DNA from 3 places in the Pseudoalteromonas sp. MM1 genome. Region 1 is predicted to be linked to each of the others. Evidence: predicted binding sites of a transcription regulator. Region 1 holds the regulator's gene; each other region holds the start of a gene.
The links. The regulator LexA, encoded in region 1, represses DNA repair genes until DNA is damaged. The targets are predictions, from matches to a motif close to TACTGTATNNNNATACAGTA.
Positions count from the first base shown of each region.

Region 1 (8,184 bases):
TCATGTTACTTGCTCCTAGTTTTTCACTAGACATGCAGGCTAGTTATTACTTGCTACCAGCTGCTCACTAATATCAAATACGGTGTACGATAAAGTTAGCTCTTCTACGTCGCTCGGCAGAGCAGTATCTACATAAAACAGCAGTTTAAACTCAAGTTCTTCACCCGCTTTTAGCGGTTGTTGATCAAAACAAAAGCACGCTATTTTATGTAAGTACTTAGCCGCCTTTCCAGGCGACACAGAAGGCACCGCTTGCATTACTTTATCGATATCACTGGTGTTTTTTGCGCTAAACATTACCTCACGCATAGCACCCGGTTTCACATCAACACTGTATTCTTTTGACTTAACAATAAACGGCGCACCACTTTGCGCATGGGTTGTAAAGCTCACACCTATCTCTCGGTTTTCAGTGATTTGTGTACTTTGCTTAGCTTGCTCAAGCGACGGCTTGCCATTAAGCCCGGTTATGTCGCAAAACACGTCATATAAGGGCACTAAGGCAAATGCAAAAGCAAACATACCTATACAAATAAGAATTAGGCGCTTTAATAGCGGTGCATGTGTCATTATTTAATTTCCGGCGGTGTAGAAAAAGTATGATACGGCGCAGGAGAGTCTACTTCCCACTCTAAACCTTCAGCACCATCCCATACTTTTGCAGGCACTTTATCGCCCCCTCGGGCACACTTAATTACCACAGCCACAAAGAGTAACTGCGATAAACCAAAGGCAAACCCACCTATGCTTATAATCGCGTTAAAGTCAGCAAACTGCAGAGCGTAATCGGGAATGCGGCGAGGCATACCTGCCAGCCCAACAAAATGCATAGGGAAAAACAGCACATTAACGCTTACCAGCGATAACCAAAAATGCCACTTAGCCAAGGCAATGTTGTACATATTGCCCGTCCATTTAGGCAACCAATAATAAGCGCCTGCCATAATAGAAAATATTGCCCCCGTAACTAACACGTAATGAAAGTGCGCCACCACAAAGTAAGTATCGTGATATTGAAAATCAGCTGGTGTTATAGCCAACATCAACCCCGAAAAGCCCCCCAAGGTAAATAGCACAATAAATGCAATACTAAATAACATGGGTACTTCAAAACTTATAGAACCTCGCCACATAGTGGCCACCCAGTTAAAAACTTTTACTCCTGTTGGCACCGATATCAGCATGGTCGCGTACATAAAAAATAGCTCGCCAGCAACGGGCATACCGGTAGTAAACATATGATGCGCCCACACTATAAAGCTCAGTAATGCGATAGAAGAAGTGGCGTATACCATGGAGGCATAACCAAATAGTTTTTTACGGGAGAACGTAGGCACTATGGTCGAAATAATACCAAAGGCGGGTAAAATCATGATGTACACTTCGGGGTGGCCAAAAAACCAAAATATGTGCTGAAACATTACCGGATCGCCGCCGCCTGCTGCATCAAAAAAGCTGGTTCCAAAGTATTTATCGGTCAATACCATAGTGACCGCTCCGGCCAATACAGGCATAACAGCAATTAATAAAAATGCGGTTATTAGCCATGTCCAAACAAATAATGGTAGCTTCATCCATGTCATGCCTGGGGCACGTAAATTAACGATGGTCACAATAACGTTTATTGCGCCCATAATTGAGCTAATCCCCATAATGTGCACTGCAAACACAAACATTGCGGTGTTGTCGTTACTGTACGTTGTTGAAAGCGGCGCATAGAACGTCCAGCCAAATGCGGGGCCGCCTCCAGGCATTAATAACGAGGCCAATAAAATTAAAAAAGCGAAAGGTAAAATCCAAAAGCTCCAGTTGTTCATTCTGGGCAGTGCCATATCTGGCGCGCCAATCATGAGCGGTACCATCCAGTTAGCAAGCCCCGTAAAGGCCGGCATTACAGCACCAAACACCATAATTAAACCGTGTACTGTGGTCATCTGGTTAAAAAAGTGTGGGTCTACCAATTGTAATCCTGGCTGAAATAACTCAGCCCGAATAACCATGGCCATTGCACCGCCAATTAAAAACATAGTCAGCGAAAAAATTAAGTACATGCTGCCAATATCTTTATGGTTTGTTGTGTATAACCAACGTTTAAAACCTTTGGCTGGGTGATGACCGTGATGAGCGTCATTGGCGTTAGGTTGTTCTACTATGCTACTCATTAGTTCGCCTCCGCATCAAGTGCTGCCTGAATTTCACTAGGTTGGATGACATCACCCGTATCATTACCCCACGCATTACGCTTGTAGGTAATTACTGCCGCAAGCTGCTTTATTGATAACTGTTTAGCAAATGCCTGCATTGCAGTCCCTGGACGACCATGGATCACAACATCTATATGATCTTTTATATCACCTAAAACAATTGGATTGCCTTTTAACGCAGGAAACACGCCCGGTAATCCCATTCCTGTTGGTTGATGACACGCAGCGCAACTTGCCATATACACTTGCTCGCCTAAAGTCATTAACTCTTCTTTAGGCAACGTTTGATCAAGCAAAGCAGCATCGGCTAATGCCGCTTTTTGCTTAGCTTGCTTAGCATCTGCAAGCCATGCGTTAAAGTCCTCTTGCGACTTAGCTTCAACCACCACGGGCATAAAACCATGATCTTTACCGCACAGCTCTGCACACTGTCCTCGGTAAATACCTTCTTCGTTAATGTTGGTCCACGTTTCGTTGATAAACCCCGGATTGGCATCTTTTTTAACGGCAAAATCAGGGACCCACCAAGAGTGGATAACGTCATCTGAGGTCATTAAAAAACGCACCTTTTGATTAATTGGCAGCACTAAAGGTTTATCAACCTCAAGTAAGTAATTAGGGTTTTTATTAACAAGGTTGGCTATTTCGTCTTGAGGGGTAGATAAAATAGAGTAAAACTCTACGTCTTCGCCCATATATTCATAATGCCACTTCCACTGTGACCCTGTAATTTTAATGGTTAAGTCGGCCTTACTGGCATCCTCCATTGCTATGAGGGTTTTAGTGGCAGGGATTGCCATGGCAATTAAAATAACAAACGGAATGGCAGTCCAAAGAATTTCTACTTTGGTACTTTCATGAAATTGGGCAGGGACTGCCCCTTTAGATTTACGGTGATGAATCAGTGCCCAAAACATTATTGCGAACACTATCACCCCAATCACACAACATATTAAAAATATGGTCATGTGTAGCTGATATACATTATTACTTATATCGGTTACGCCCTTGCGCATATTGTATTGGCTATTAGCCAGCACTTGCTGCGGGAACATAATCAACACAAGCCACAAGGTAGAGGTCAGTTTACCCATGTGACGGCTCCTTTGATGCTATTGCGAATGCAAAGCGAAGAGGCATACGGCTTAAACGCCAATTCGTTATTTTTATTTTTTAACCAATCTTATTTTTAATTGGTATCGCTAGGACAACAAAAGGTTTGTGTATATTGTGTGTTCTCATAACTAAAAAGCTGTGAGTTATTGTTAGTCCAGCACATTAATGATTAGCTAAAAAACGTACAACAAGCAAGTTTTAGTATAAAAAACAATCAAGTGATATTTTAAAATTGATTAAATTACGAAGTATTAAATTGTTATTTAACAGCCAAGATACGAGCAAAATTAAGGGATGTAACACGCTTAGGAAGATAGAAGTATGAGTGAAAAAAAGTTTACAGGCTAAATAATTTTAGGCCGCTTTGAGGTAGTGGAAGGTCTTTTTTAAAACAAAAATGCACACTTAACAGTGCGCATTTATAAAAAGTGACTTAAAAATAGTTAAAATTACATCCAGTCAGCATTTCTTATTACGCCAACAGCTAAACCTTCAATATTAAAAGATTCGTTTTCAAGGTCTACTTCTATAGGGGTAAACTCTTCGTTTTCGGCGTGTAATAATACTTTTCGGCCTGCTTTTTCTAAGCGTTTTACAGTTACATCTTCATCTACTCGTGCAACCACAACTTGGCCGTTTTCTGCTGTTTGAGTACGGTGTACGGCAAGTAAGTCGCCATCCATAATACCTATATCTTTCATACTCATACCGTTTACACGCAGTAAAAAGTCTGCGGCGGGTTTAAACATAAGTGGGTCTATTTTACAGTGACTCTCAACATGTTCTTGCGCCAAAATAGGCGAACCTGCTGCAACTCGGCCTATTAATGGCAGACCTAGTTGCTCTGGCTCTTCTTCTTCAACTAATTGAATACCGCGGCTTGCGCCTGGCTTCATTTTAATAACGCCTTTTTTGGCAAGCGCTTTTAAGTGCTCTTCTGCGGCATTGGCACTTTTAAAACCTAATGTTTGTGCAATTTCGGCACGTGTAGGAGGCATACCAGTGTCTTTAATAAAAACTTTTATTAGTTCGAGTATTTGAGCTTGGCGTTTCGTTAATGGTCGCATACAACTGGTTTTCCATACAGTACATTTAACTGTGAGTATATACAGTTAAATAAAAATCGCAAATTTAAATTGCGCTTTAATTAGCTAAACCAAATACACATGTGTACATTTTAGGTAATTATTAAAATTGCATATATAAAATGCTATAAACAAGGTTTTAATTCAAAGGAGTAGTTATGAGTATTTGGTATCAACCCATCACATTAGCGCTTTGCAAACAGTTAGATGAAGGTATAAACGGCCAAGGTACTTTAATGAAAACCATGGGGATAGAAATAACCGAGATAGGGGAAGATTACCTAGTTGCGACTATGCCCGCAATACCTGAGCATCATAACCCAATGGGAATGGTACACGGCGGCGCTAATGTAGTACTTGCCGAAACAGTTGCTAGTTATGCTGCTAATTTTGTTGTTGATTTTACAAAGTTTTACTGTGTAGGGCAGGAAATTAGTGCAAGCCATTTAAAAGCGTCACGCAATGGGACGTTAACAGCAACGGCTCGTGCATTTCATATTGGTAAACGCAGTTCTGTATGGGAGATAAAAATAACCAATAGCCGCAACGAGCTTTGCTGCGTATCAAAAATGACCGCAGCAGTGGTTGAGCGAAAGTAATAGCTTACTTTTCAATAGGGTAAATTGTTATTTCCATACCCGCGCCAATTGCAGATATACGCAATAACGTGTCTGCATGCAGCGCCTGATTAAAACATTTTGGTGACGTACCAGACTCAAAACCAATATCAAAGGTTCTGCGAGAGCAGCTTAGCCATTGCTTAAGCGCGTTACGAGAACACGACTCAATAAGCTCGCACAAGTGGTTAATAGCTTTATCTGGCGTGGTTATGTCACCTGAGGCTTCAATACGCGCAAGTTGACGATATTCGTCTTTGTCATAATGTAAAACCATCGCGTTTTTCTTTAAGTCTGCCACTAGGGCGCTAATATCTTGTTTAGACTCAAGCTCTAGATCTACATTTAAAAATTGAATTTCCGACATTGTCTGCTTTTTACCCTCTTATAGTTTCATCGCAAACTTTAACGCAGTTTTACTTTTATACCAAATCAACTAAGCGGTAAACATGGCTTTATTAATAGAAAATGCCTGTTTAAACGCCATTGGCACCTAATTTGCCTTATAAAACGGGTTAGGCTAGTTACGCTTAATTTTACCGTTTATGTATGAAAGTTATACACACACTGTGTAATTAAACGCTCAGGAGAGAAATTATGGTAGATCATGGCCCGCAAATTAAAAACGACGATCAGTACGATGCGCTTCGCGATGAAGGCATGAGCAAACAAAAAGCCGCACGTATTGCTAATAGTAATACTCATAAAACAGCTGTAAAAGGCGGTAAAGCCTCAAATTATGAGCAACGTACAAAAAAACAGTTATACGATAAAGCAAAAGAGGTAGGCATTAGTGGCCGCTCTAAAATGAGCAAACAAGAGCTAATAAACGCCCTGCGAGAGAATTAAACGCAGCCTCACTGATTTTTATCGCTCCTTTTTATTATTTTTATAAAGTTAGAGTAAGCTTATGAATAACTGCGACAAAATGCCGCAGTAAAAGCATGGACTGCTGTAATACACTAACGCTAAAAATAATAAGAAGCACAAAATGAGAAAACAACTATTTAAGCGCGCTCGAAAACTACATAAGTGGCTAGGCTTTTTACTTGCCTTACAAATTTTAGCTTGGCTTTTAGGTGGCTTAGTAATGAGCGCGATACCACTTGAATACGTGCATGGTAAGCACCTTGCCAAGCGCACACTTACAAACCCATTTACACAAGCAGACTACCTTACATCACTCGATAATATTACGTCACAAGTGGCTAACCCCACTCAAATAATATTTGAGCACTTTTTAACTACTCCGCTTATTACTGTTATTAACAGCACCGAGCAGCAAAGCTTTAGTGGTTTAACGGGCCGCCCCTTTCAGCCGCCCACTAAAATACAAATCACCGCTAATGCGCAAGCTCATTTACTCATCGACGCTAAGCCAATTAGCACAACGCTTTTAAAACAAGGCCCTCGAGAAGTGGGATACAAAACAAATGTGTGGCAAGTACAATTTAACGACACCTTTAATACTACGCTATATTTAAATGCAATTAACGGCAAAGTTATTACCGTTCGCAGCACATTATGGCGCATTTTCGACTTTTTTTGGATGCTGCACATAATGGATTACGACGAGCGAGAAAATTTTAACAACCCGTTACTTATCAGCTTTGCAGCCACCAGCGTGCTATTTTGTTTGTGCGGTATCATTTTATTAATACAAAACGTTAGGCTAAAAAAGCTTACACGTGTTGGTCAATCAAAATAGGGTTGCCGTCTGGGTCGGTAATAATAAAACTTTTATCACCCACAGGCTCAACGCTTATATTAGCGCTTTGAAAATATTCACTGAGCGTATCAACATCTTTAAAGTTTGTAACTGTTTGTGCATGCTGATCCCAACCAGGGTTGAAGGTCAGCATGTTTTTATCAAACATACCCGAGAACAAGCCAATCAAATGCTCACCGTTTTGCATTACTAGCCAGTTTTGCTCTACCTCGCCTGCTAACTCACTAAAACCCAGCTTTTCATAAAACGCTTTAGAGGCCCTAATATCTTTAACCGTTAAACTTATTGAAAAAGCACCTAGCATGGTCATCTCCTCGCTATTTTTTATATCATTATAGAGTGTACTAAGCATTGCGGATTAAAATTTGCTCAGGGTTTATCTTTTAGCAGCAAAACTTTAGACTAGCGCCTCCTGTAGTTCACGTATGTGATGGATATGCTTAAATTTATTTTGGCCTTTGTGGCTTGTTGTATTTGTTTTTCGGCATCAAGTGAAGAATTTACCCGCTTTTCAACGGCTAAAAGGCACTTAATTAAAACCCTGCCCGATAACGCTAAAAGCCTTTACTGCGGCTGCGACATTAAAAAACAGGGTAAAAAGCTAATCCCCGATCCTAGCAACTGTGGCTACATTCCGCGTAATACATTAACTTCCTCTGGCAAAGTTAATGTACGTGCATTGCGTATAGAGTGGGAGCATATAGTGCCCGCGTGGGAGTTTGGCCATCAGCTACAATGCTGGCAAAACGGTGGGCGTAAAAACTGCCGTAAGGTCAGTGCCAAATTTAGAAAAATGGAAGCCGACATAAACAATTTAGCTCCCGCTATTGGCGAAATTAACGCAGACCGCTCTAATTATCGCTTTGGTATGCTTAGCGAAAACGCCACACAATATGGCCGCTGCGAAGTAAAAGTTAACTTTAAACAACGCGTAGTAGAGCCACCATTTTATGCCCGTAAACGCATTGCCGACACCTACGCTTATATGCAAAAAACATACGGTTTAAAAATATCAGACAAACAACAAAAGCTATTTGATGCGTGGCAAAGGCAAGCGTTTGCGAATAAAAGTAGTACAAGCAAGCTCTAAAAAAGCCAGGTTTGTACACTCATTTACATAAATCAGGGCCAAATACGTTGAATAAATAAGCGGGTGTTGTAGTATTTTAAACAACTTATTTACAAAAAGTAGTTTTGTATGTTTAAAAATAATAAAGCATCACTCGCTATTGCTGTTGCACTTTCAGGCCTAACACTTGCAGGCTGTGGCGGTGGTAGCAGCATGAATGAAACGCCAGACCCAGTCATTACACCTCCTACAAGCACAGCCCCAACATGGACGGCAGGTGTATTTGAGCCATCGGATGAGTTAAAAAACTTTTGCGAAACACCCCGCACTGGCAACGACCCGTTTAATAATAACGAGCCTTACC
Region 1 is NZ_AP027922.1:3,476,229-3,484,412, forward strand. Features, by position in the region: gene QUE46_RS15745 (cytochrome c oxidase subunit 3) at 1-4, opposite strand, end outside; gene QUE46_RS15750 (cytochrome c oxidase assembly protein) at 40-570, opposite strand; gene ctaD (cytochrome c oxidase subunit I) at 570-2,162, opposite strand; gene coxB (cytochrome c oxidase subunit II) at 2,162-3,298, opposite strand; gene lexA (transcriptional repressor LexA) at 3,770-4,387, opposite strand; gene QUE46_RS15770 (PaaI family thioesterase) at 4,564-5,004, shown strand; gene QUE46_RS15775 (hypothetical protein) at 5,009-5,389, opposite strand; gene QUE46_RS15780 (Rho termination factor N-terminal domain-containing protein) at 5,620-5,871, shown strand; gene QUE46_RS15785 (hypothetical protein) at 6,014-6,730, shown strand; gene QUE46_RS15790 (VOC family protein) at 6,705-7,055, opposite strand; gene QUE46_RS15795 (endonuclease) at 7,182-7,841, shown strand; gene QUE46_RS15800 (S41 family peptidase) at 7,950-8,184, shown strand, end outside.

Region 2 (8,184 bases), 1.6 Mb from region 1:
TCAGATTAGTTTTTCTTATCTGAAATTTTAAATTTTCTAGTTTGAACAAAAAATGCTTATTCCGTATCATTCTTCCATACCGAGCTGACGCATTGAATGAAACATGTTTCATTAAGCCAAGTTCTTAGTAATAGGATTTTTAATCGTATTACATTGTTTTACTCTTTTTGGATAAAACCTGATTAAGTAAAACGTAGTTCCCTGGATTACTTCCTTCAACTTGTTGTTTGCCCGCATTATATGCGGGCTTTTTTTTGCCTAAATTTTACTACCATGCTAACTGAGGTTTAATGTAAATAACCGGATTTTAAGGTTGTAAAAAATAGCAAACATCTGCCGTAATATCTTTATTGGTACGCAGCATAGCCACGCCAGTCTTAACGTTAAGTGAATTACAAAATGATTTTAATTTTTTGATTACATTTGCAACAAGCTGAATGAAAGTTAACTAACTAATATATTTGTTACTAGGGCGTGTTGACCTTTGCGGGTTGAAATTTGCTCAATCTAGGGGCGATTAAATCGCGGCGCGAGGTTTGTAACCTAGTGGGCTCGATAACTGCTCCTGCGTTATTCTAATGACTTACATCCATGTAAGAATAAGTAAAAACAGAGCAAAGCTTCCGCGTCCTGCTCACGCCCCTTACCTAAATCCATGTAGGCAACAAAGAGTTTATCGCCCCTAGGCAGAACCCGAAGGGCAGCGCATGTTTGCCATTTATGCTGCGTTATCGCCTATTTATGGGGAATAACCACACTTCATAGGCTCTGCCTTGCCTAAAAACCAAACACACTGCTGCAAATTCAACCATCACAGCTCAACACGCCCTGATTAAATAGGAGGATCGCCTATAGCTTTGCAGCTATAGGCTGGGTAAATAGGTTAGTTTTGTTTAGGGAGCAAACCAAAGTGGTGGTATGCATTGTCTGACACAATTCGCCCGCGCGGTGTACGTTGTATAAAACCTTGTTGGATTAAAAACGGTTCAATAACATCTTCAATGGTTTCTTTTTCTTCGCCTATTGCTGCGGCTAAGTTATCAAGTCCTACAGGCCCACCCATGAATTTTTCGATTATGGCAAGTAAGTATTTACGGTCCATGTAATCAAACCCACTTTTATCTACGTCAATCATATCTAACGCCTGCTCGGCAACCGAGGCATTGACGGTGCCATCAGATTTTACTTGTGTGTAATCGCGCACGCGGCGCAATAGGCGGTTAGCTATACGCGGTGTGCCTCGCGAGCGCTTTGCAATTTCGGTGGCACCATCATCGCACATTTGTAAATCTAAATAATGCGCGGAGCGCCCTACTATATATGATAAATCAGCAATAGAATAAAACTCTAAGCGCTGCACTATGCCAAAACGGTCTCTAAGCGGTGAGGTAAGTGACCCTGCACGTGTTGTTGCGCCAATAAGTGTAAATGGCGGTAAGTCTAATTTAATAGAGCGTGCTGCGGGGCCTTCCCCAATCATAATATCAAGTTGATAATCTTCCATTGCGGGGTAAAGTATTTCTTCAACTTGCGGGCTGAGTCTGTGTATTTCATCGATAAACAGCACATCGCCTTCTTCAAGGTTGGTAAGCAGTGCAGCAAGGTCGCCGGCTTTTTCAAGTACAGGGCCTGAAGTGGTTTTAATACTTACATTAAGCTCATTGGCAACAATATTAGCAAGCGTGGTTTTACCTAAGCCCGGCGGGCCAAATATTAATAGATGATCGAGCGCTTCACCACGGCTACGGGCAGCCTCTATAAATATTTCCATTTGCTGCTTAACATGCGGCTGACCTTTGTAGTCGGCTAAAAGCTTGGGCCTTATTGCGCGGTCTATGGTGTCTTCGTTGGTTTTTTCGCTCGCGTCAATTAAACGATCAGCTTCAATCATGGGTTACTCACAACATTGATTTTAAAGATTCTTTAATAAGAACCTCAGTAGACATATCGGGTTTACTTACCGATTTTACTGCTTTTTGCGCCTGTGGCAATTTATAACCAAGCGCGACAAGTGCCGATACGGCATCGTCTGCGGCATTATTGGCAATTATTGCATCAGTGGCAGGCTCTATCACGGCGTTATCGCTAAATGGCGTAAATAAATCATTACCCCAATCTTTTAAGCGATCTTTCATTTCGAGCACTAAACGTTCAGCAGTTTTTTTACCCACACCCGGCAATTTAACCAGTGTTGTGGCGTCTTCGTTGTTTACGCAACTTACAAATTGTTGCGCCGACATGCCCGACAAAATAGCTAAGCCGAGTTTAGGCCCCACGCCATTTGCTTTTAACAACTCTCTAAACAGCGCTCGCTCGGTTTTATTATTAAAGCCAAATAGTAATTGTGCGTCTTCGCGTACTACAAAGTGTGTATACACTATAGTGTTTTCGCCAATATTGGGTAAGTCGTAAAAACAGGTCATGGGCATTTGTACTTCGTAGCCAACGCCGCTTACTTCTAATAAAATTTCGGGCGGCTGCTTTTCAACTAAAGTGCCATTTAAACGGCCAATCATATTTATTTCCTTAAACGTCCTCTAACGGTTTTACTTGCGCTACCCGCTAGTTTAATTAAATTTTGTTCTGAGTGAGCATGGCAAATTGCAATGGCAAGCGCATCGGCCGCATCGGCTTGCGGTGTGCCAGGTAATTTTAAAATATTTTTTACCATGTGTTGCACTTGCGACTTATCGGCGCCGCCATTACCAACCACGGCTTGCTTAATTTGCCGTGCTGAGTATTCAAATACGGGTAGTTCGGCCATAGAGGCTCCCACGATAGCGGCTCCTCGGGCTTGACCTAGCTTTAGCGCGGCATCCGGGTTGTGCGCCATAAATACTTTTTCTATGGCAAAGGTTTCGGGTGAGAACTGCTCTATTATTTGTGTGATCCCTTGGTAGATCATTTTTAAACGTATGGGGAACTCGTGCTCGGCTAATTTAATGCACCCGCTGCCTAAATAGGTAAATTTAGCACCTTGGTGAGCAACTACTCCATAACCCGTTAAACGTGAACCTGGGTCTATCCCTAAAATAATGGCCAAACAGCACACTCATTATTGTTATTTTTCAATAACGGTAATAATGCCAGAGCACTGTATAAATTACCAGTGGCACTTAAAAACAAAAACGCCCGTAACTTAGTACGGGCGTTTAGTGTTAAAAGTAAAGCTTATGCTAAAGCACGTACTAAGCCTTGGGTATTTTGTTTAAGTTTACGAGCAATCATAAAGTAGCCAAGCGTAGCAACAAACACCCCGCCTGAAACTGGCCCTATTAGCCATATTTCAGGGTGCAATTTACCGGCTAAGTCAAACATTTGCTGCTGAACTATTAGCAAAGTCACATCACTAAATAAAGCAGCTACAAACCCAGCTAAACCACCTAATAGCAAAAACTCATAAAGGGTCGCATTTTTTATTAACCGCCCTTTAGCGCCTAAAGTGCGTAGTATTACTATTTCTTGCATTCGCTCACCAAGGCTAGCTTGCACCTGCGATATAAGCACTAATGCACCACACAACACCACAATAGCAAGCACAAATCCAATAGCTAGCGACACCTGCTCAATGGTTGATTGAATTTGCTTTACAAAGTTATCTACATCGATGGCGGTAATGGTTGGATACGTGCGCAGTAACTGGCTAAACGCTTTCTTTTGCTCAGGCTCTATACGTACTGATGAAATATAGGTTGCCGGAAAATCTTTTAGCACGTCGGGGCTTAAAATAATAAAAAAGTTAGGTTTTAGCGTAGCCCAGTTTACTTTACGTACGCTAGTTATTTTAGCGTCAAAAGATTGCGCACCAATTAAAAATGTTAACGTGTCGCCAATTTCTACATCTAGGCGCTCAAGCATTGATTCCTCAACCGAAGCCTCACCCACTGCGCCTTCGCCAAACCACTGCCCTTGCACAATTTCGTTTTGAGCTGGCACATCATCAAGCCACGTTAGGTTAAGCTCTCTGCCAATGCCAGAACGTGCTTCTTCATCTTTTTTCTCGTTATCTTGCAACGACACTTTACGCGCAACAAGCTCACCATTTACCGCATTTACGCGCCCGCGAATGGTTGGGTAAAAATCAGATACTAAAATATCGTTTTCTGCGAGGTAATTATTTACAGGCTCAAGCTCGTTTTGCGTAATATTAACTAAAAATGCATTAGGGGCATCGGCGGGTAATTGAGACTGCCAATCTGAGATCATGTCGTTTTTAAGTACAATCAAAAACAACAGCAATTTTATCGCCAACGAAAAGCTAATAAGCTGCACCGCATTTACGTTTGCCCGCTTTTGAATAGAGGCAATAGCTAATGACCAGCTGTTGCCTGGCTTTAAGCCTAATTTACGGCCACCACCAAATATTAATTTTGAAATAACAAACAAAACCGCAATCAAAGCAAGTGTAGAGACAAACAAAATCAGTGTTATTTTAATGTTATTACTAAATAACCACATTAATAAAAACACCGTAAGCGCACTTAAACCTAAGTGCACACGGCTTACAGCTAGTCTATCGCCTAAGTTACGGCGCAAAACTCTAAGGGGTGGAATATCAAATAAATCAAGCAGTGGCTTAATAGAGAACATAACTGCACATATAACGCCTGTGCTAATGGCCACCAGCCAAGGTTTAAAACCCGCTGCTGGTAAGCTCATATCCATGCTTTTTGCTAAATAACCAGTGGCAATTTCTTGCAAGCCGTAGCCTATAGCTAAGCCCACAATAACCGCTAAAGCACACACCATGAGTAAGTGCATAAAATATATTTTACGAATTAAGGCACGACTTCCGCCGAGTGTTTTCATCATTGCTACGGGGTCGTATTGGCGCTCACAATAACGCTTTGCCGACACAGCAATAGCGACCGTAGCCAAAATAATGCCCAGCAAACCGGCTAGTAATAAAAAGCTTTCTGCACGGTTTAAGCTATTTGATATAGGCGATTGCCTATCTTTTACGCCATACCAACGTTGGTTTTCAGCCATTTGCGGCTTTAACCATTCATAAAACCGCGTTATGTCGGCTTCATCACCTGCGTAAAGTTGGCGGTAGTTCACTCGGCTGCCAGGTTGAATAACCTCTGTTTTTGCAACATCAGCAATATTTATGAGTACTCTGCGACTACTCGAAAATACATTAAAAGGGGCATCTGGCTCTTCAACTACCACTTTTTCTACATTAAATACGGCAGCACCTAGCTCTACTTGGCTACCAATATCAATATTTAAGCTATAAAAAACCGATTCACTGAGCCACACATTACCCGGCTTTGGCCCGCCCTGTGCTACTTGCGTTTCGCCAAGCAACGATGATTTAACTTTTAATTCGCCTTTTAACGGGTATTCGTTAGACGCTGCTTTTACCGAGGTAAACTGCATCTCGTCGTTGGCAAATAACATGGTATCAAAGTAGACCATTTGCGCAGTTTGTAAGTTTTCTTGTTTTGCTTTACTAATAAACGCCGTATCTAACTTGTGGGCGCTGGCCAACACTCTGTCAGCGGCAATAAACGCACTACTTTTTTGCGCAATGCTCTGCCCAATACGCTCAGTCACCATAGACAGTGTAAGCACTGTCAGTACCGCAAGCGCAATAGCGGCACTAATAACCGTGAGCTCACCCCGGCGAAATTCACGGGCAAATAATTTAAGTGCTAACTTAGCCCACATTCGCTATGTCCTCTTTTGAGTTTTTAACTAATCGCCCTGCTTCAATTTGCACAATGTGTTGGCATTTTTGCGCAAGTGCTTCATCGTGGGTTACTAAAATGAGTGTGGTGCCGTGCTGCTGGTTTAATTCAAACAATAACGACTCCACCATTTTGCCATTTTTACTGTCTAAATTTGCAGAAGGCTCATCGGCAAATAAAATTTTAGGGGTGCCAATAAAAGCGCGAGCAATGGCAACACGCTGCTGCTCACCACCCGAAAGTTGCGATGGGTAATGATCAATACGATGGCTCAGCCCCACTTTCTCTAATAATGCGAGGGCTTGCTCTTTCGCATCTCTTTCACCTGCAAGCTCTGCCGGCAGCATTACGTTTTCAAGCGCGGTTAAGCTTTGTACCAACATAAAAGATTGAAATACAAAACCAACTTTTTCAGCACGCAGTGCCGCACGCTGCTCTTCATCTAATTTATGTAGCGGCTCGCCATCAAGGGTAATTTCACCACTGCTGGCTGTATCAAGCCCCGCTAATAAACTTAATAACGTGGATTTTCCTGAGCCCGATGTGCCAACAATAGCAACTGACTCGCCATGCTTGACATTAAAGCTGATGTCGCTGAGGATGGGCAACTCACCTTCGAAGGTAGAAACTACTTTAGACAAACCATTTACTTGAATAATATTTAATTGAGAAAGCGCTGACATATGACTCATTCAATCCTACGTTTTGTATTCGTTTTATTTTTAGTTATCAAACCACTTAGTGCGGCAGCCGACAACACGATTTTAATACTTGGAGACAGTTTAAGTGCAGCCTATGGCCTTAAACAAGAGCAAGGCTGGGTTAAATTGTTACAAGATAAATACGATGCAGAGCAGCGTAATATAGAGCTAATTAATGCCAGTATTAGTGGCGAAACTACCGGTGGCGCTTTACGTAGGCTAGATGCCTTACTCGAGCAATACCAACCAAGCCATGTACTTATTGAGCTTGGTGCTAATGATGGTTTGCGTGGTTTTCCGGTAACAAAAATGCAGGCCAACTTAACGGATTTAATCGAAAAAAGCCAAGCAGCAAATGCTATGGTATCGTTAATGGAAATATACATTCCACCAAACTACGGTCCCCGTTACAGCAAAATGTTCACCGACAGTTTTACACAAGTAAGTGAAAAAACAAATGCTCATTTACTTAACTTTTTTATGCTTAATGTGGCAGATAAGCCAAACTTAATGCAAAGAGATCAATTACATCCAAATAAAGAAGCTCAACCGCTGATACGCGATGAAATGTACGACTCGATCAATCAATGGCTAAATAAAGATTAAACCGTGTTGTTCTTTGGTGGTTGAGGGCTATACGCCCTTAACTAAAAAGTTTTTTAGCTCATTTGCACAATAAACACGCAAACAAACAATCACTTATTGATTTTTAATAAAATATACGTACTATTGCAAACAACGTCGGTATGTAGCGCAGCTTGGTAGCGCACTGTCATGGGGTGGCAGGGGTCGAGAGTTCGAATCTCTCCATACCGACCATTTAATTACTATTTAATTACTATTTAATTCAAAAACTTAGCTAAAAACACACTTTTGAATGTAGCACTAAATATTAGTCAATTTTATTTATGTGTAGCATATATGTAGCTTACCTTACTTATACATTTAAGAGCTAAAGATACAATAACCATCACTCCCTTTAAGTTATTTACCTTAGCCCCTAATACCCTGAGGGGAAGCATAATTAACATCCTAAATTAGTTGCTTATACTTCGCTACCGTTTGTCGAGTAAGCCCTGTTTCGTTTGCTATATTCTTTTGAGTGAGTTTTAGGCCTGTGTCCTTTAACTTCCTAATTGCTTGCTTTATTAACTCTTCAGATGTCTTACGTCTTTTTTGATGGGTATATCGTGCACCTTCACGTTGAGCAAGTGCTATTGTTTGAATAGGTATTTGATACAACCACGTTCCTGCTACCCCTCGATTGTGGTTTGGATAGTATTTTTGCCAAGTCCAAGACGCTACACTTTTAGCGATCGACTGCAATTCTTTATACTTCAATGGATATTCTTTTTTTAAACCAAATCCATCAAAATTATTTATGCTTTCAGAAACCTCAAATAGATGTTTTTGCCAGTCCTCAAATCGCCAATTTTCTCTGGCATAGTTAATTCTTTTATACGCTATAAAGCGTAATTGGTGAAACAAGTAGCAATTACGAGAATTAGCGACACTATTCCAATCGAACCCATGACCATACTCTCTCTTAGGCTTGTATAAAAAGTCATTAAGTTCATTTAGGCTGTATTCATGCGCATGTAAATAAGTCGTTTTCCAATGTGGATGAAGCGGATTTTTACATAAAGGCCCTGTGTAATCCTCATCAGCACCAAGTTTGACTCGCATACCTTGGTCTACATACTTCAGGAACGCGATAGGTTTTCGCCTACCTCTAAGACTCGTTGTAACGCCCTGAATGGCGTAAAGCAGATGTGCCCCTCCTTCTTTTG
Region 2 is NZ_AP027922.1:1,416,294-1,424,477, reverse strand. Features, by position in the region: gene ruvB (Holliday junction branch migration DNA helicase RuvB) at 884-1,891, opposite strand; gene ruvA (Holliday junction branch migration protein RuvA) at 1,899-2,516, opposite strand; gene ruvC (crossover junction endodeoxyribonuclease RuvC) at 2,519-3,043, opposite strand; gene QUE46_RS06500 (ABC transporter permease) at 3,172-5,673, opposite strand; gene QUE46_RS06495 (ABC transporter ATP-binding protein) at 5,663-6,376, opposite strand; gene QUE46_RS06490 (arylesterase) at 6,377-7,000, shown strand; tRNA gene QUE46_RS06485 (tRNA-Pro) at 7,137-7,213, shown strand; gene QUE46_RS06480 (replication initiation protein) at 7,427-8,184, opposite strand, start outside.
Region 2: a site for LexA is predicted at 3,093-3,112, ahead of ruvC (crossover junction endodeoxyribonuclease RuvC). Genes of this name have one in related genera too.

Region 3 (8,184 bases), 1.3 Mb from region 1:
ACGTAATCATTTGTCCACTGCGCTCGCTGCCGTATTTATCACGTACAATAGCAAACGCAACAACAAACGTAGCACACGCCCCTAACCCTTGCAGAGCGCGTGCAAACATTAATACAGCAAAAGAGGGAGCCATATAGGCAAGCAAAGCTGAGCCTGCATATAAGCTAACACCTACAACAGCTACCGGTTTTCGGCCAAACTTATCGGCAAGCGGCCCCGCAATTAATTGCCCTAAACCCACAGTAAGCATAAAAACAGCCACCGTTTGCTGAACCTGTTGTTCGGTTACGTTAAATTGCGTGGCAATAGTAGGAAAAGCGGGCAGATAAATATCAATAGCCATAGGGCAAAATATTACGAGTAACGCTAAGATGAGTAATAAAATTAAGTTAGGTTTAGCGGGCTGAGTTTGCATTAGGTCTCCTTTTGCTGGCTATTTTAGGTGCCCGCTTATAAAAAAGAAAGGGCTTATGAGTGAGCCACGCTTTATTGTGATAAATATTTCATGACATGAGGATTAACAGCGCGGTGAATTGCGCTTTTTTTAACTGGTCTGATGTGTTAATTTGAATTTATAAACACAAAATGGGAAATAACAATGAGTAATAAATCAGCCCTTTTAAAAACGTGGCTAAAATTTAAACGCTTACCTTTTGGCAATTGGTTGTTTAGCAAAGCAGTATGCATGAAAGCCCCTTATTTTGGCTCAATGAAACCTTATATACTCGATTTAAGAGAAGGGCACTGTAGCGCTGTTGTAAAAAACCGCCGTAGTGTACATAACCATATTGGGACTATTCATGCTATTGCACAATGTAACTTAGCAGAGCTGTGTGCTGGTGTAATGGTAGATGCCACCGTGCCTTATAAAACGCATCGCTGGATCCCTAAAGGAATGACGGTCCAGTATTTAGCAAAAGTTGATACCGATGTAACTGCTATTGCAGAAATCGACTTGCCTCGCCAATGGATAGATAAAGAGGATTTAGTGGTGCCAGTTAAGCTTTATAATACCCGCAATGAACTGGTGTTCACTGCAGATATTACGATGTACATAACTGAGAAAAAGTAATGAGCGCTTAATTAGGTTTGGCTTTATCAGCGGCTTGCTTATTAACAAACGACAAGTCGCTGTCAGCATCATCCAGCAAGGTTTTTACTTCTTTTGCCGGCTTTAAATCTTCGCTAATAAGTTCTGGTTCTTCTTTTTCAAAGCGTTGTTTTAAGCTGCCTTCAATAATGGCTCCTGCCTCAATACTTAGCGTGTCGTGAAAAACATCGCCATGCACGTGAGCACTGCTTTGAATATTCACTTCACTGGCGTTAAGAGAGCCAATAATTTTGCCTTTTACAATGACGCTTTTAGCTTCAACTACACCTTCAACAATACCGCTAGAGCCAATTACCAGATGCTCTGCCTTTATATCGCCATCAATGCGGCCATCTAGCTGCACTTCGCCTTGGCTGGTAAGTGTGCCAGTTAAGCGCACATCTTCAGAAATAATAGAAGGGGTATGATTTACTCTTTTTAACGTAGTTTGACTACTTGATTGCTTTTTTTTACCGAACACGAGAAAGCGCCTTTGTTATTTTTAGAGGATTGACATGTTTGCCATCGAGTAACACTTCATAGTGTAAGTGGGTACTGGTACTTCTGCCTGTGCTGCCCATTAATCCAATTACCTCATTTTTAGCGATTGTTTGGCCTTTTTTCACTTTAATCTTATTTAAGTGGCCAAAACGGGTGATCAAGCCATTTTTGTGCTCTAGCTCTATAAAGTTACCATAGCCGCCGTTTCTGCCAGCGCGAAGTACAACAGCATCGGCAGGGGCAAAAATTTCGGTTTTGTGCCAGCCGGCTAAATCAACACCTTTGTGAAAAGCTCGGCGGTTGTTCATTGGATCTTTACGAAGGCCAAAGTTGCTCGAAATATAGTATTTAGCCGCAGGTAAGGGCAGTGAGTTAGGCAGCTCTGTTAAAAAGTTTTCAAGATTGTTGAGTAGTAATAGCTTATCAACAATGGCTAAAAACTGCCCTGGTATTTTAGTTTCATCAAATACATCTAACGGGCCACCTTGCGCACTGGTTTGTGCACCCAGAGCTAAATGTTGTTCAAGAGCTGATTCTAGGCCAGCCCCTTTTAACATCGCTAAAATTGCATCATGGCGTTTATTAATTTGCGCATCAATAAGCGCAAAGTTATGCTCGTAGTGTTTATTTAAGCGCTCATAGCGTGCGGCAAAAGTGATTGGCGTTAGTAGGCTTGCGTGTTTGTTTTTTGGCTCTTCATCGACAAGTGGTTCATGAAACTCGCCGTTGTCTTCATTAACAGGCGAGTCAAGTTGATCTTCTAGTTTTATTGTTTCTTTACTAATAGATGCGGGGAGGGATTCAATCATACCTTGCAAAAGTGCTTGCTTTTGCTCAAGGACTGCAAGTTGCTCTAATTGCTTAGCGTGCAATGCTTTTTGTTCACTGACCTGTTTTTGCCACACTTGTTGTTTGTCTATTTGGCTTTGTTCTATGTCGGTAATTTTATTTGTTTGACTATAAACACGAAAACTTGAAATAGCGACCCAAGTAATAGTGCCTAAAATAAGCAGTACTGTAAAAAGCTGAAACCAAGGCGCCAAAACAACATGCTTTACTTCGCCATTTTGACGAATAAGCAACTGACGGGCTGGGAAAATTTTTTGGTAAAAAGACTTAATAAATACTGACATGGCACATAAACACTCGCTATTAACCGGATTAATGTATCAATTTCAGTCTAAAAAGCCAGAAAAAATTTGTAACTGTTCAAAAATTAATAAAAAAGGGCTGCTATTAGTATCAGCCCTCTATTGAAAATAGTCGGATACTAGCTAGCTTGTTGCTCATCGCTATCTTTTATTGATGCTACGTTGTCGGCTTTTTTAGCTTTAGCTTTAGCTGTACTTTTTGTTGTGGGCTCTTTCGCGCCTTTTAGTACCGCCATAAAGTCATCTTTACTCTTTGCAATTTCAAGCGCAAGCGATTCTACTTGTTGCTCACTCAGTGGTACATCTACTTTTTCCAGCATTACTTCAAGCGACTCTGCTATATCGAGCATTTTGTCATAGGCATCCGCTTCTTTTTTAGTAGTAAACGTCATTCGCTCAACTCCGTTTCGTTCTACAACATATTTAACAACAACAGCCATGATCTCTCCTGCTTGATTGCGTGGTAATGTGGTTATTGACCTGTAGGTCACTGTTTTTATATACAGTAAATGTTTGCGAAATAAATTGCAAGCATTCACGACATTTTAGATTGTCATAAATTTGACAAAAAAGCGTAACTTTACTTTATTTAGGTAATCACTTTGTTGTACCAGCTGCATTTTAGGTTTTCGGATTTAGGTGATTATGCACTGGAAATAATATAAGTGATGCGCGTTGCTCCTTATTTAATATTATTTCCTCTAATAAAAATTAAGCACATGCTTAAAGCCAAATTCGCCGTTTAACTATAACGCTTTGGTATGAAAAAAAATAAGGAATAACAAATGAAAAATCTATTAACGCTACTTATTATCAGCTTTTTAAGCTTTAGCGCGATTACCCACGCTAACCCTGTTAAAGATAAGCCTATGGTTGAAATGCCGCAAACCTCGGTTATTAACATTAATAGTGCAGACTCAGAAATGCTGGCCAAACTGCCTGGTATTGGTAAGAAAAAGGCGCAGGCTATTGTTGATTATAGGGTAGAAAATGGTGATTTTACTGAGCTGAGCGATTTAGCCAATGTAAAAGGAATAGGTAAAAAGTTGGTAGCTAAATTAGAAGGAAAAGTGTCTTTATAATAGGCAGGGCGCTAAGCGCCCTGTGAATACTGCTCAAGTGCTTTGGTTAAATATTTTTTAGCGAAGTTTATTTCAATCGGCGTTGTTAAAAGCGGGTAACACAGTCCACCTAAAATTAAAAAAGGAATGAGTTCCCACCCTTTAAAAACAGTAAATAATAAAAACAATGGGCTGAGCAATATCAGCTTTACTATTCTTAATAACACTCTATCAGTGGCGGGTAGCATACTTAGCGCAATAGCAACAACGGCTTGTCGCTGTCTCACTTTAAGGTGCTTTAATTCAGGCAGTTGACTGGTAAAAAACGTAAACATATTAAATAGTCTTTTTAGTAAGTAAGCGAGTGGTAACAAGTACAAAAAGCGTAATAGTAAATAACGCAAATAGTATTTCCATCCATGCTGGCATACTTAATCCTGCAAATTGCCAATCGATATTACCACAATCCCCTGTGGCTTGAAAAAAGCTTGGGATCCATTCATGCAAGGGCATAAATGCAGGGAAATTTGGTTCAAACTCACAGCTAAACGCAAAGGGATCGGTGGTTGTTTGCATTTCTATGTGTTCACGTGCAATAAAGTAGCCCCACACACTGGATACACCCCACACTAAATAAGCGGTTGCACGTACAAATTTATTCTGTGGTTTAGTTGCGCCAATAATACCCGCCCCTAATAAGCCTAATACCGCAGTTCGCTGGTAAATACACATAATGCAGGGTGCAAGGCCCATTTGGTATTGAAAAAATAGTGCGGTGACTTCTAATAAAAATACAATGCCTGTAAATAGTAGCCATGGAGTGCGTTGAGTAGGGAGTTGAGCTAGCCAGTTCATAAAAAATCCGCATTGAAATAAGACGTTGAATTATGTACTAGGATAAAGTAACGAGCAACAAAAAGGGTAAAAAAGCTATCGAAGTGGCATTTTTTAAGATGAAATTAATAAGTGGTTATGGCCAGTCCTATTTAGGTAAAGGTTAAGCTTACTTTGCTAAATAAACATGTAGGCAAGTAAAAAGGCTTGTTTGAACAAAATGGTTAACATGCTCTGCTGTATGCGTGTTTTAAATGTACTTGTATGGAAGGTGCCGCGCACAGGAACTTTTACAGCAATGTAGTGGTGAAGAAAAACAGCAATAGTATTGATGTACCTACTATGAATAGGGCTAATTTAGGTAGCAAATTAAGTTAAATTTAAGCATGTCGAATTTTATTATTTGTTATTACAAAATTTTCAGCTGATGGTTGGCACTTATATCAACGAGTTTACTTGTTAGTTATATTTCATCTGGTACAATCTGTCAGTTATTCGTATAAAACGATGAGTTGTGATTAATTCGAGTGGGAATTGAATGAGAATTTTTAAAGCTAAAAGCCCAGCAGGATTTGCTGAAGAGTATATAGTTGAATCTATCTGGAACGGCGATTTCCCTCCAGGTTCAATTCTGCCTGCAGAGCGTGAGCTTTCTGAGTTAATTGGTGTAACCAGAACAACATTACGTGAAGTACTGCAACGCTTAGCACGTGACGGTTGGTTAACGATTCAGCACGGTAAGCCAACAAGAGTAAATAACTTTTGGGAAACTTCGGGTTTAAATATACTCGAAACGCTGGCGCGCTTAGATGAAGATAAAATGCCCGAGCTGACCGACCAGCTATTATCTGCACGTACAAATATTAGTGCAATCTACACCCGTGCCGCTATTAAATATAATCCAGAACGCGTTATTGAAATATTATCTAAAAGCGATGAGCTGGAAGATACAGCACAAGCATTTGCAGATTACGATTACAAAGTACACCACGAATTAGCTGTCGCTGGTAATAACCGCATTTACGTACTTATACTTAACGGTTTTAGAGGATTTTACTTTAAAATTGGTTGTCATTATTTTTCAGACGCAGGCACTCGTCAGTTAGCACGTCAATTTTATAAAGATTTAACAGTATTGGCTGAAAACCGTGAGCACGATGGTGCGATTTCAATGATGCGTAAGTTTGGCCATCAGACGGGTGAAATTTGGCAAAATATTAAAGGCGATATGCCTTCCGATATCATGGATTAAATACTTTTTAAAACCTGCAAATGCAGGTTTTTTTATACGTGTAATCAATTTTTAATATCTGTTCGATATTTTCGATTGTATACATCGCTAAATACGATTGTTCTTTTTTCCGCATTAAATTTAAAATGCCATTTAATTATGTGCTGGCGCTATTGTTTTTTAATTTTTAGCGCCCATATAAGTATCAGTATTGCGTAAGCAATCGACAACAAACTCAAAATATTTGGAGAATAAAATGGGTGTATTAGTAGGCCGCCAGGCACCAGACTTTACCGCTGCAGCTGTACTAGGTAATGGTGAAATTGTAGATAGCTATAACCTTCATGAAACAATTAAAGGTAAAAAAGCAGTAATCTTCTTTTACCCACTAGATTTCACGTTTGTATGTCCTTCAGAACTTATCGCATTTGATAAGCGTTACGAAGAATTTCAAAAGCGTGGCGTAGAAGTAATTGGTGTTTCTATCGATTCACAATTCTCACACAACGCATGGCGTAACACTGCTGTAGCAGACGGCGGTATTGGTAAAGTTAAATACGCACTAGTTGCAGACGTTAAGCACGAAATTTGTAAAGCATACGACGTTGAGCACCCAGAAGCAGGCGTTGCATTTCGTGGCTCTTTCCTAATCGATGAAGAAGGTAATGTACGTCACCAAGTAGTGAACGACTTACCACTTGGTCGTAATATCGACGAAATGATCCGTATGGTTGACGCACTAGCATTCCACAGCGAAAACGGCGAAGTATGCCCTGCTGGTTGGGAAGAAGGTAAAAAAGGTATGGACGCAAGCCCTGAAGGTGTTGCTAAGTTCCTATCTGAAAACGAAGGCGAGCTATAATTTAGCCCCTGCGTTTTAATAAAAAAACCGCCATTTGGCGGTTTTTTTGTTTTAGCATAGCCTATTTTAAATTAAAACGAGAAGGTTACTTTGGTGTAGAAGTAACGACCACGCGGGTTGTGTACACCCGATGCATAACCGTAAAGATCCGCATCGCCATCACCGATGGCAAATGGTGGCTCTTCGTCAAATACGTTATTAACACCTAGCGACACTTTAGTTGCATCACTTACACGGTAAGATGTTTGTAGATCCACCAGTGCTTGCGAATCAACCATACGCGATGTATTACTATCAAAGTCTAAGTTACCGTCGAAGTCTATATCTGGTGTATCTTCAAATTCACCTACATAGCTAATATTTACGTTGGTATTAAATTGGCCAATTTCCCAGTTAGTTGAGAAAATCCAACGATGCTCTGGGTAATAGTATTCACCAGTATAATCACGGCCATCTTTTTCAAACTTGTTTTGGTATGCCCACTCTAAGTTAAATTTAAGTAACCCTAAATCATCTAGCGAGTGGTTGTAATTTGCTGATAAATCAACACCCGATACTTCTTGCGATGAGACATTTTCGAAGGTGCTGTATATTTTTTGAATAGTCCCTAAGCTATTACCGCCACTAGGTGCTAAGCGTACACATACAGTGCTATTTTGGTTATTACATTCAGAGTTATAAATTGGGCCAAATTCTTGCTCATCAATTTTATTATCTTGGGTAATACTCCACACATCTACGCTTAAACCAAATTCAGCAGAAGGTGCCCAAATAAAGCCAACATTCCATGATTCTGACTCTTCAGCTTCTAAATCAGGGTTACCAGCAAATTCTATGTTGTAATCTAGCGCGTCACAATCAAGGCCGGTTGCTTCACAGCGATAGGTATCGACAAAAAACTGACTTTCTTGTGATGGTCCTAAACCCACTTGTGCAAGCGATGGCGCTCTAAAACCTTGTGCCCATGAACCACGAATGGTTATCTCGTCGGTCGGTGCCCAGCGTAAAGCTACTTTAGGGTTTGTTGTATTACCAAAGTCGCTGTAATCATCGTAACGGCCAGCTAGTTGTAGCTCTAGGTTTTCAGCAAGTGGGATTGAGAATTCCACATAGGCTGCGTATTGGTCGCGCTCTGCTGCAGCAGATACAGACTCAGTACCAAAAATTAAACCGCGCTGAAATTGATCATCCGGTGTATCGGTTACATCTTCTTCACGGTATTCAATACCCGCGGCCATCATAACCACATCATCACCAAAGCTAAATGCTTCACCAGAGATGTTAGCATCGAATGAGGTCATGTGTGACTCACCACGGCGTACTAAGCTTGTAGTAATTCTGTCAATGACTTCTGGGCTGTTATAGGTACCACCAAACGGGTTGTAGTTACCTGCATCAATTTCTTGTTGTAAAAAGTCGGTGCGAACCCAGCCTTGCGAACGATCGCCCGTTTG
Region 3 is NZ_AP027922.1:1,075,942-1,084,125, forward strand. Features, by position in the region: gene QUE46_RS04860 (multidrug effflux MFS transporter) at 1-415, opposite strand, end outside; gene QUE46_RS04865 (hotdog fold domain-containing protein) at 599-1,072, shown strand; gene QUE46_RS04870 (polymer-forming cytoskeletal protein) at 1,080-1,571, opposite strand; gene QUE46_RS04875 (M23 family metallopeptidase) at 1,561-2,724, opposite strand; gene QUE46_RS04880 (YebG family protein) at 2,862-3,182, opposite strand; gene QUE46_RS04885 (ComEA family DNA-binding protein) at 3,528-3,824, shown strand; gene QUE46_RS04890 (DUF6170 family protein) at 3,836-4,138, opposite strand; gene dsbB (disulfide bond formation protein DsbB) at 4,140-4,658, opposite strand; gene fadR (fatty acid metabolism transcriptional regulator FadR) at 5,176-5,889, shown strand; gene QUE46_RS04905 (peroxiredoxin) at 6,125-6,730, shown strand; gene QUE46_RS04910 (TonB-dependent receptor) at 6,802-8,184, opposite strand, start outside.
Region 3: a site for LexA is predicted at 3,231-3,250, ahead of QUE46_RS04880 (YebG family protein). Genes of this name have one in related genera too.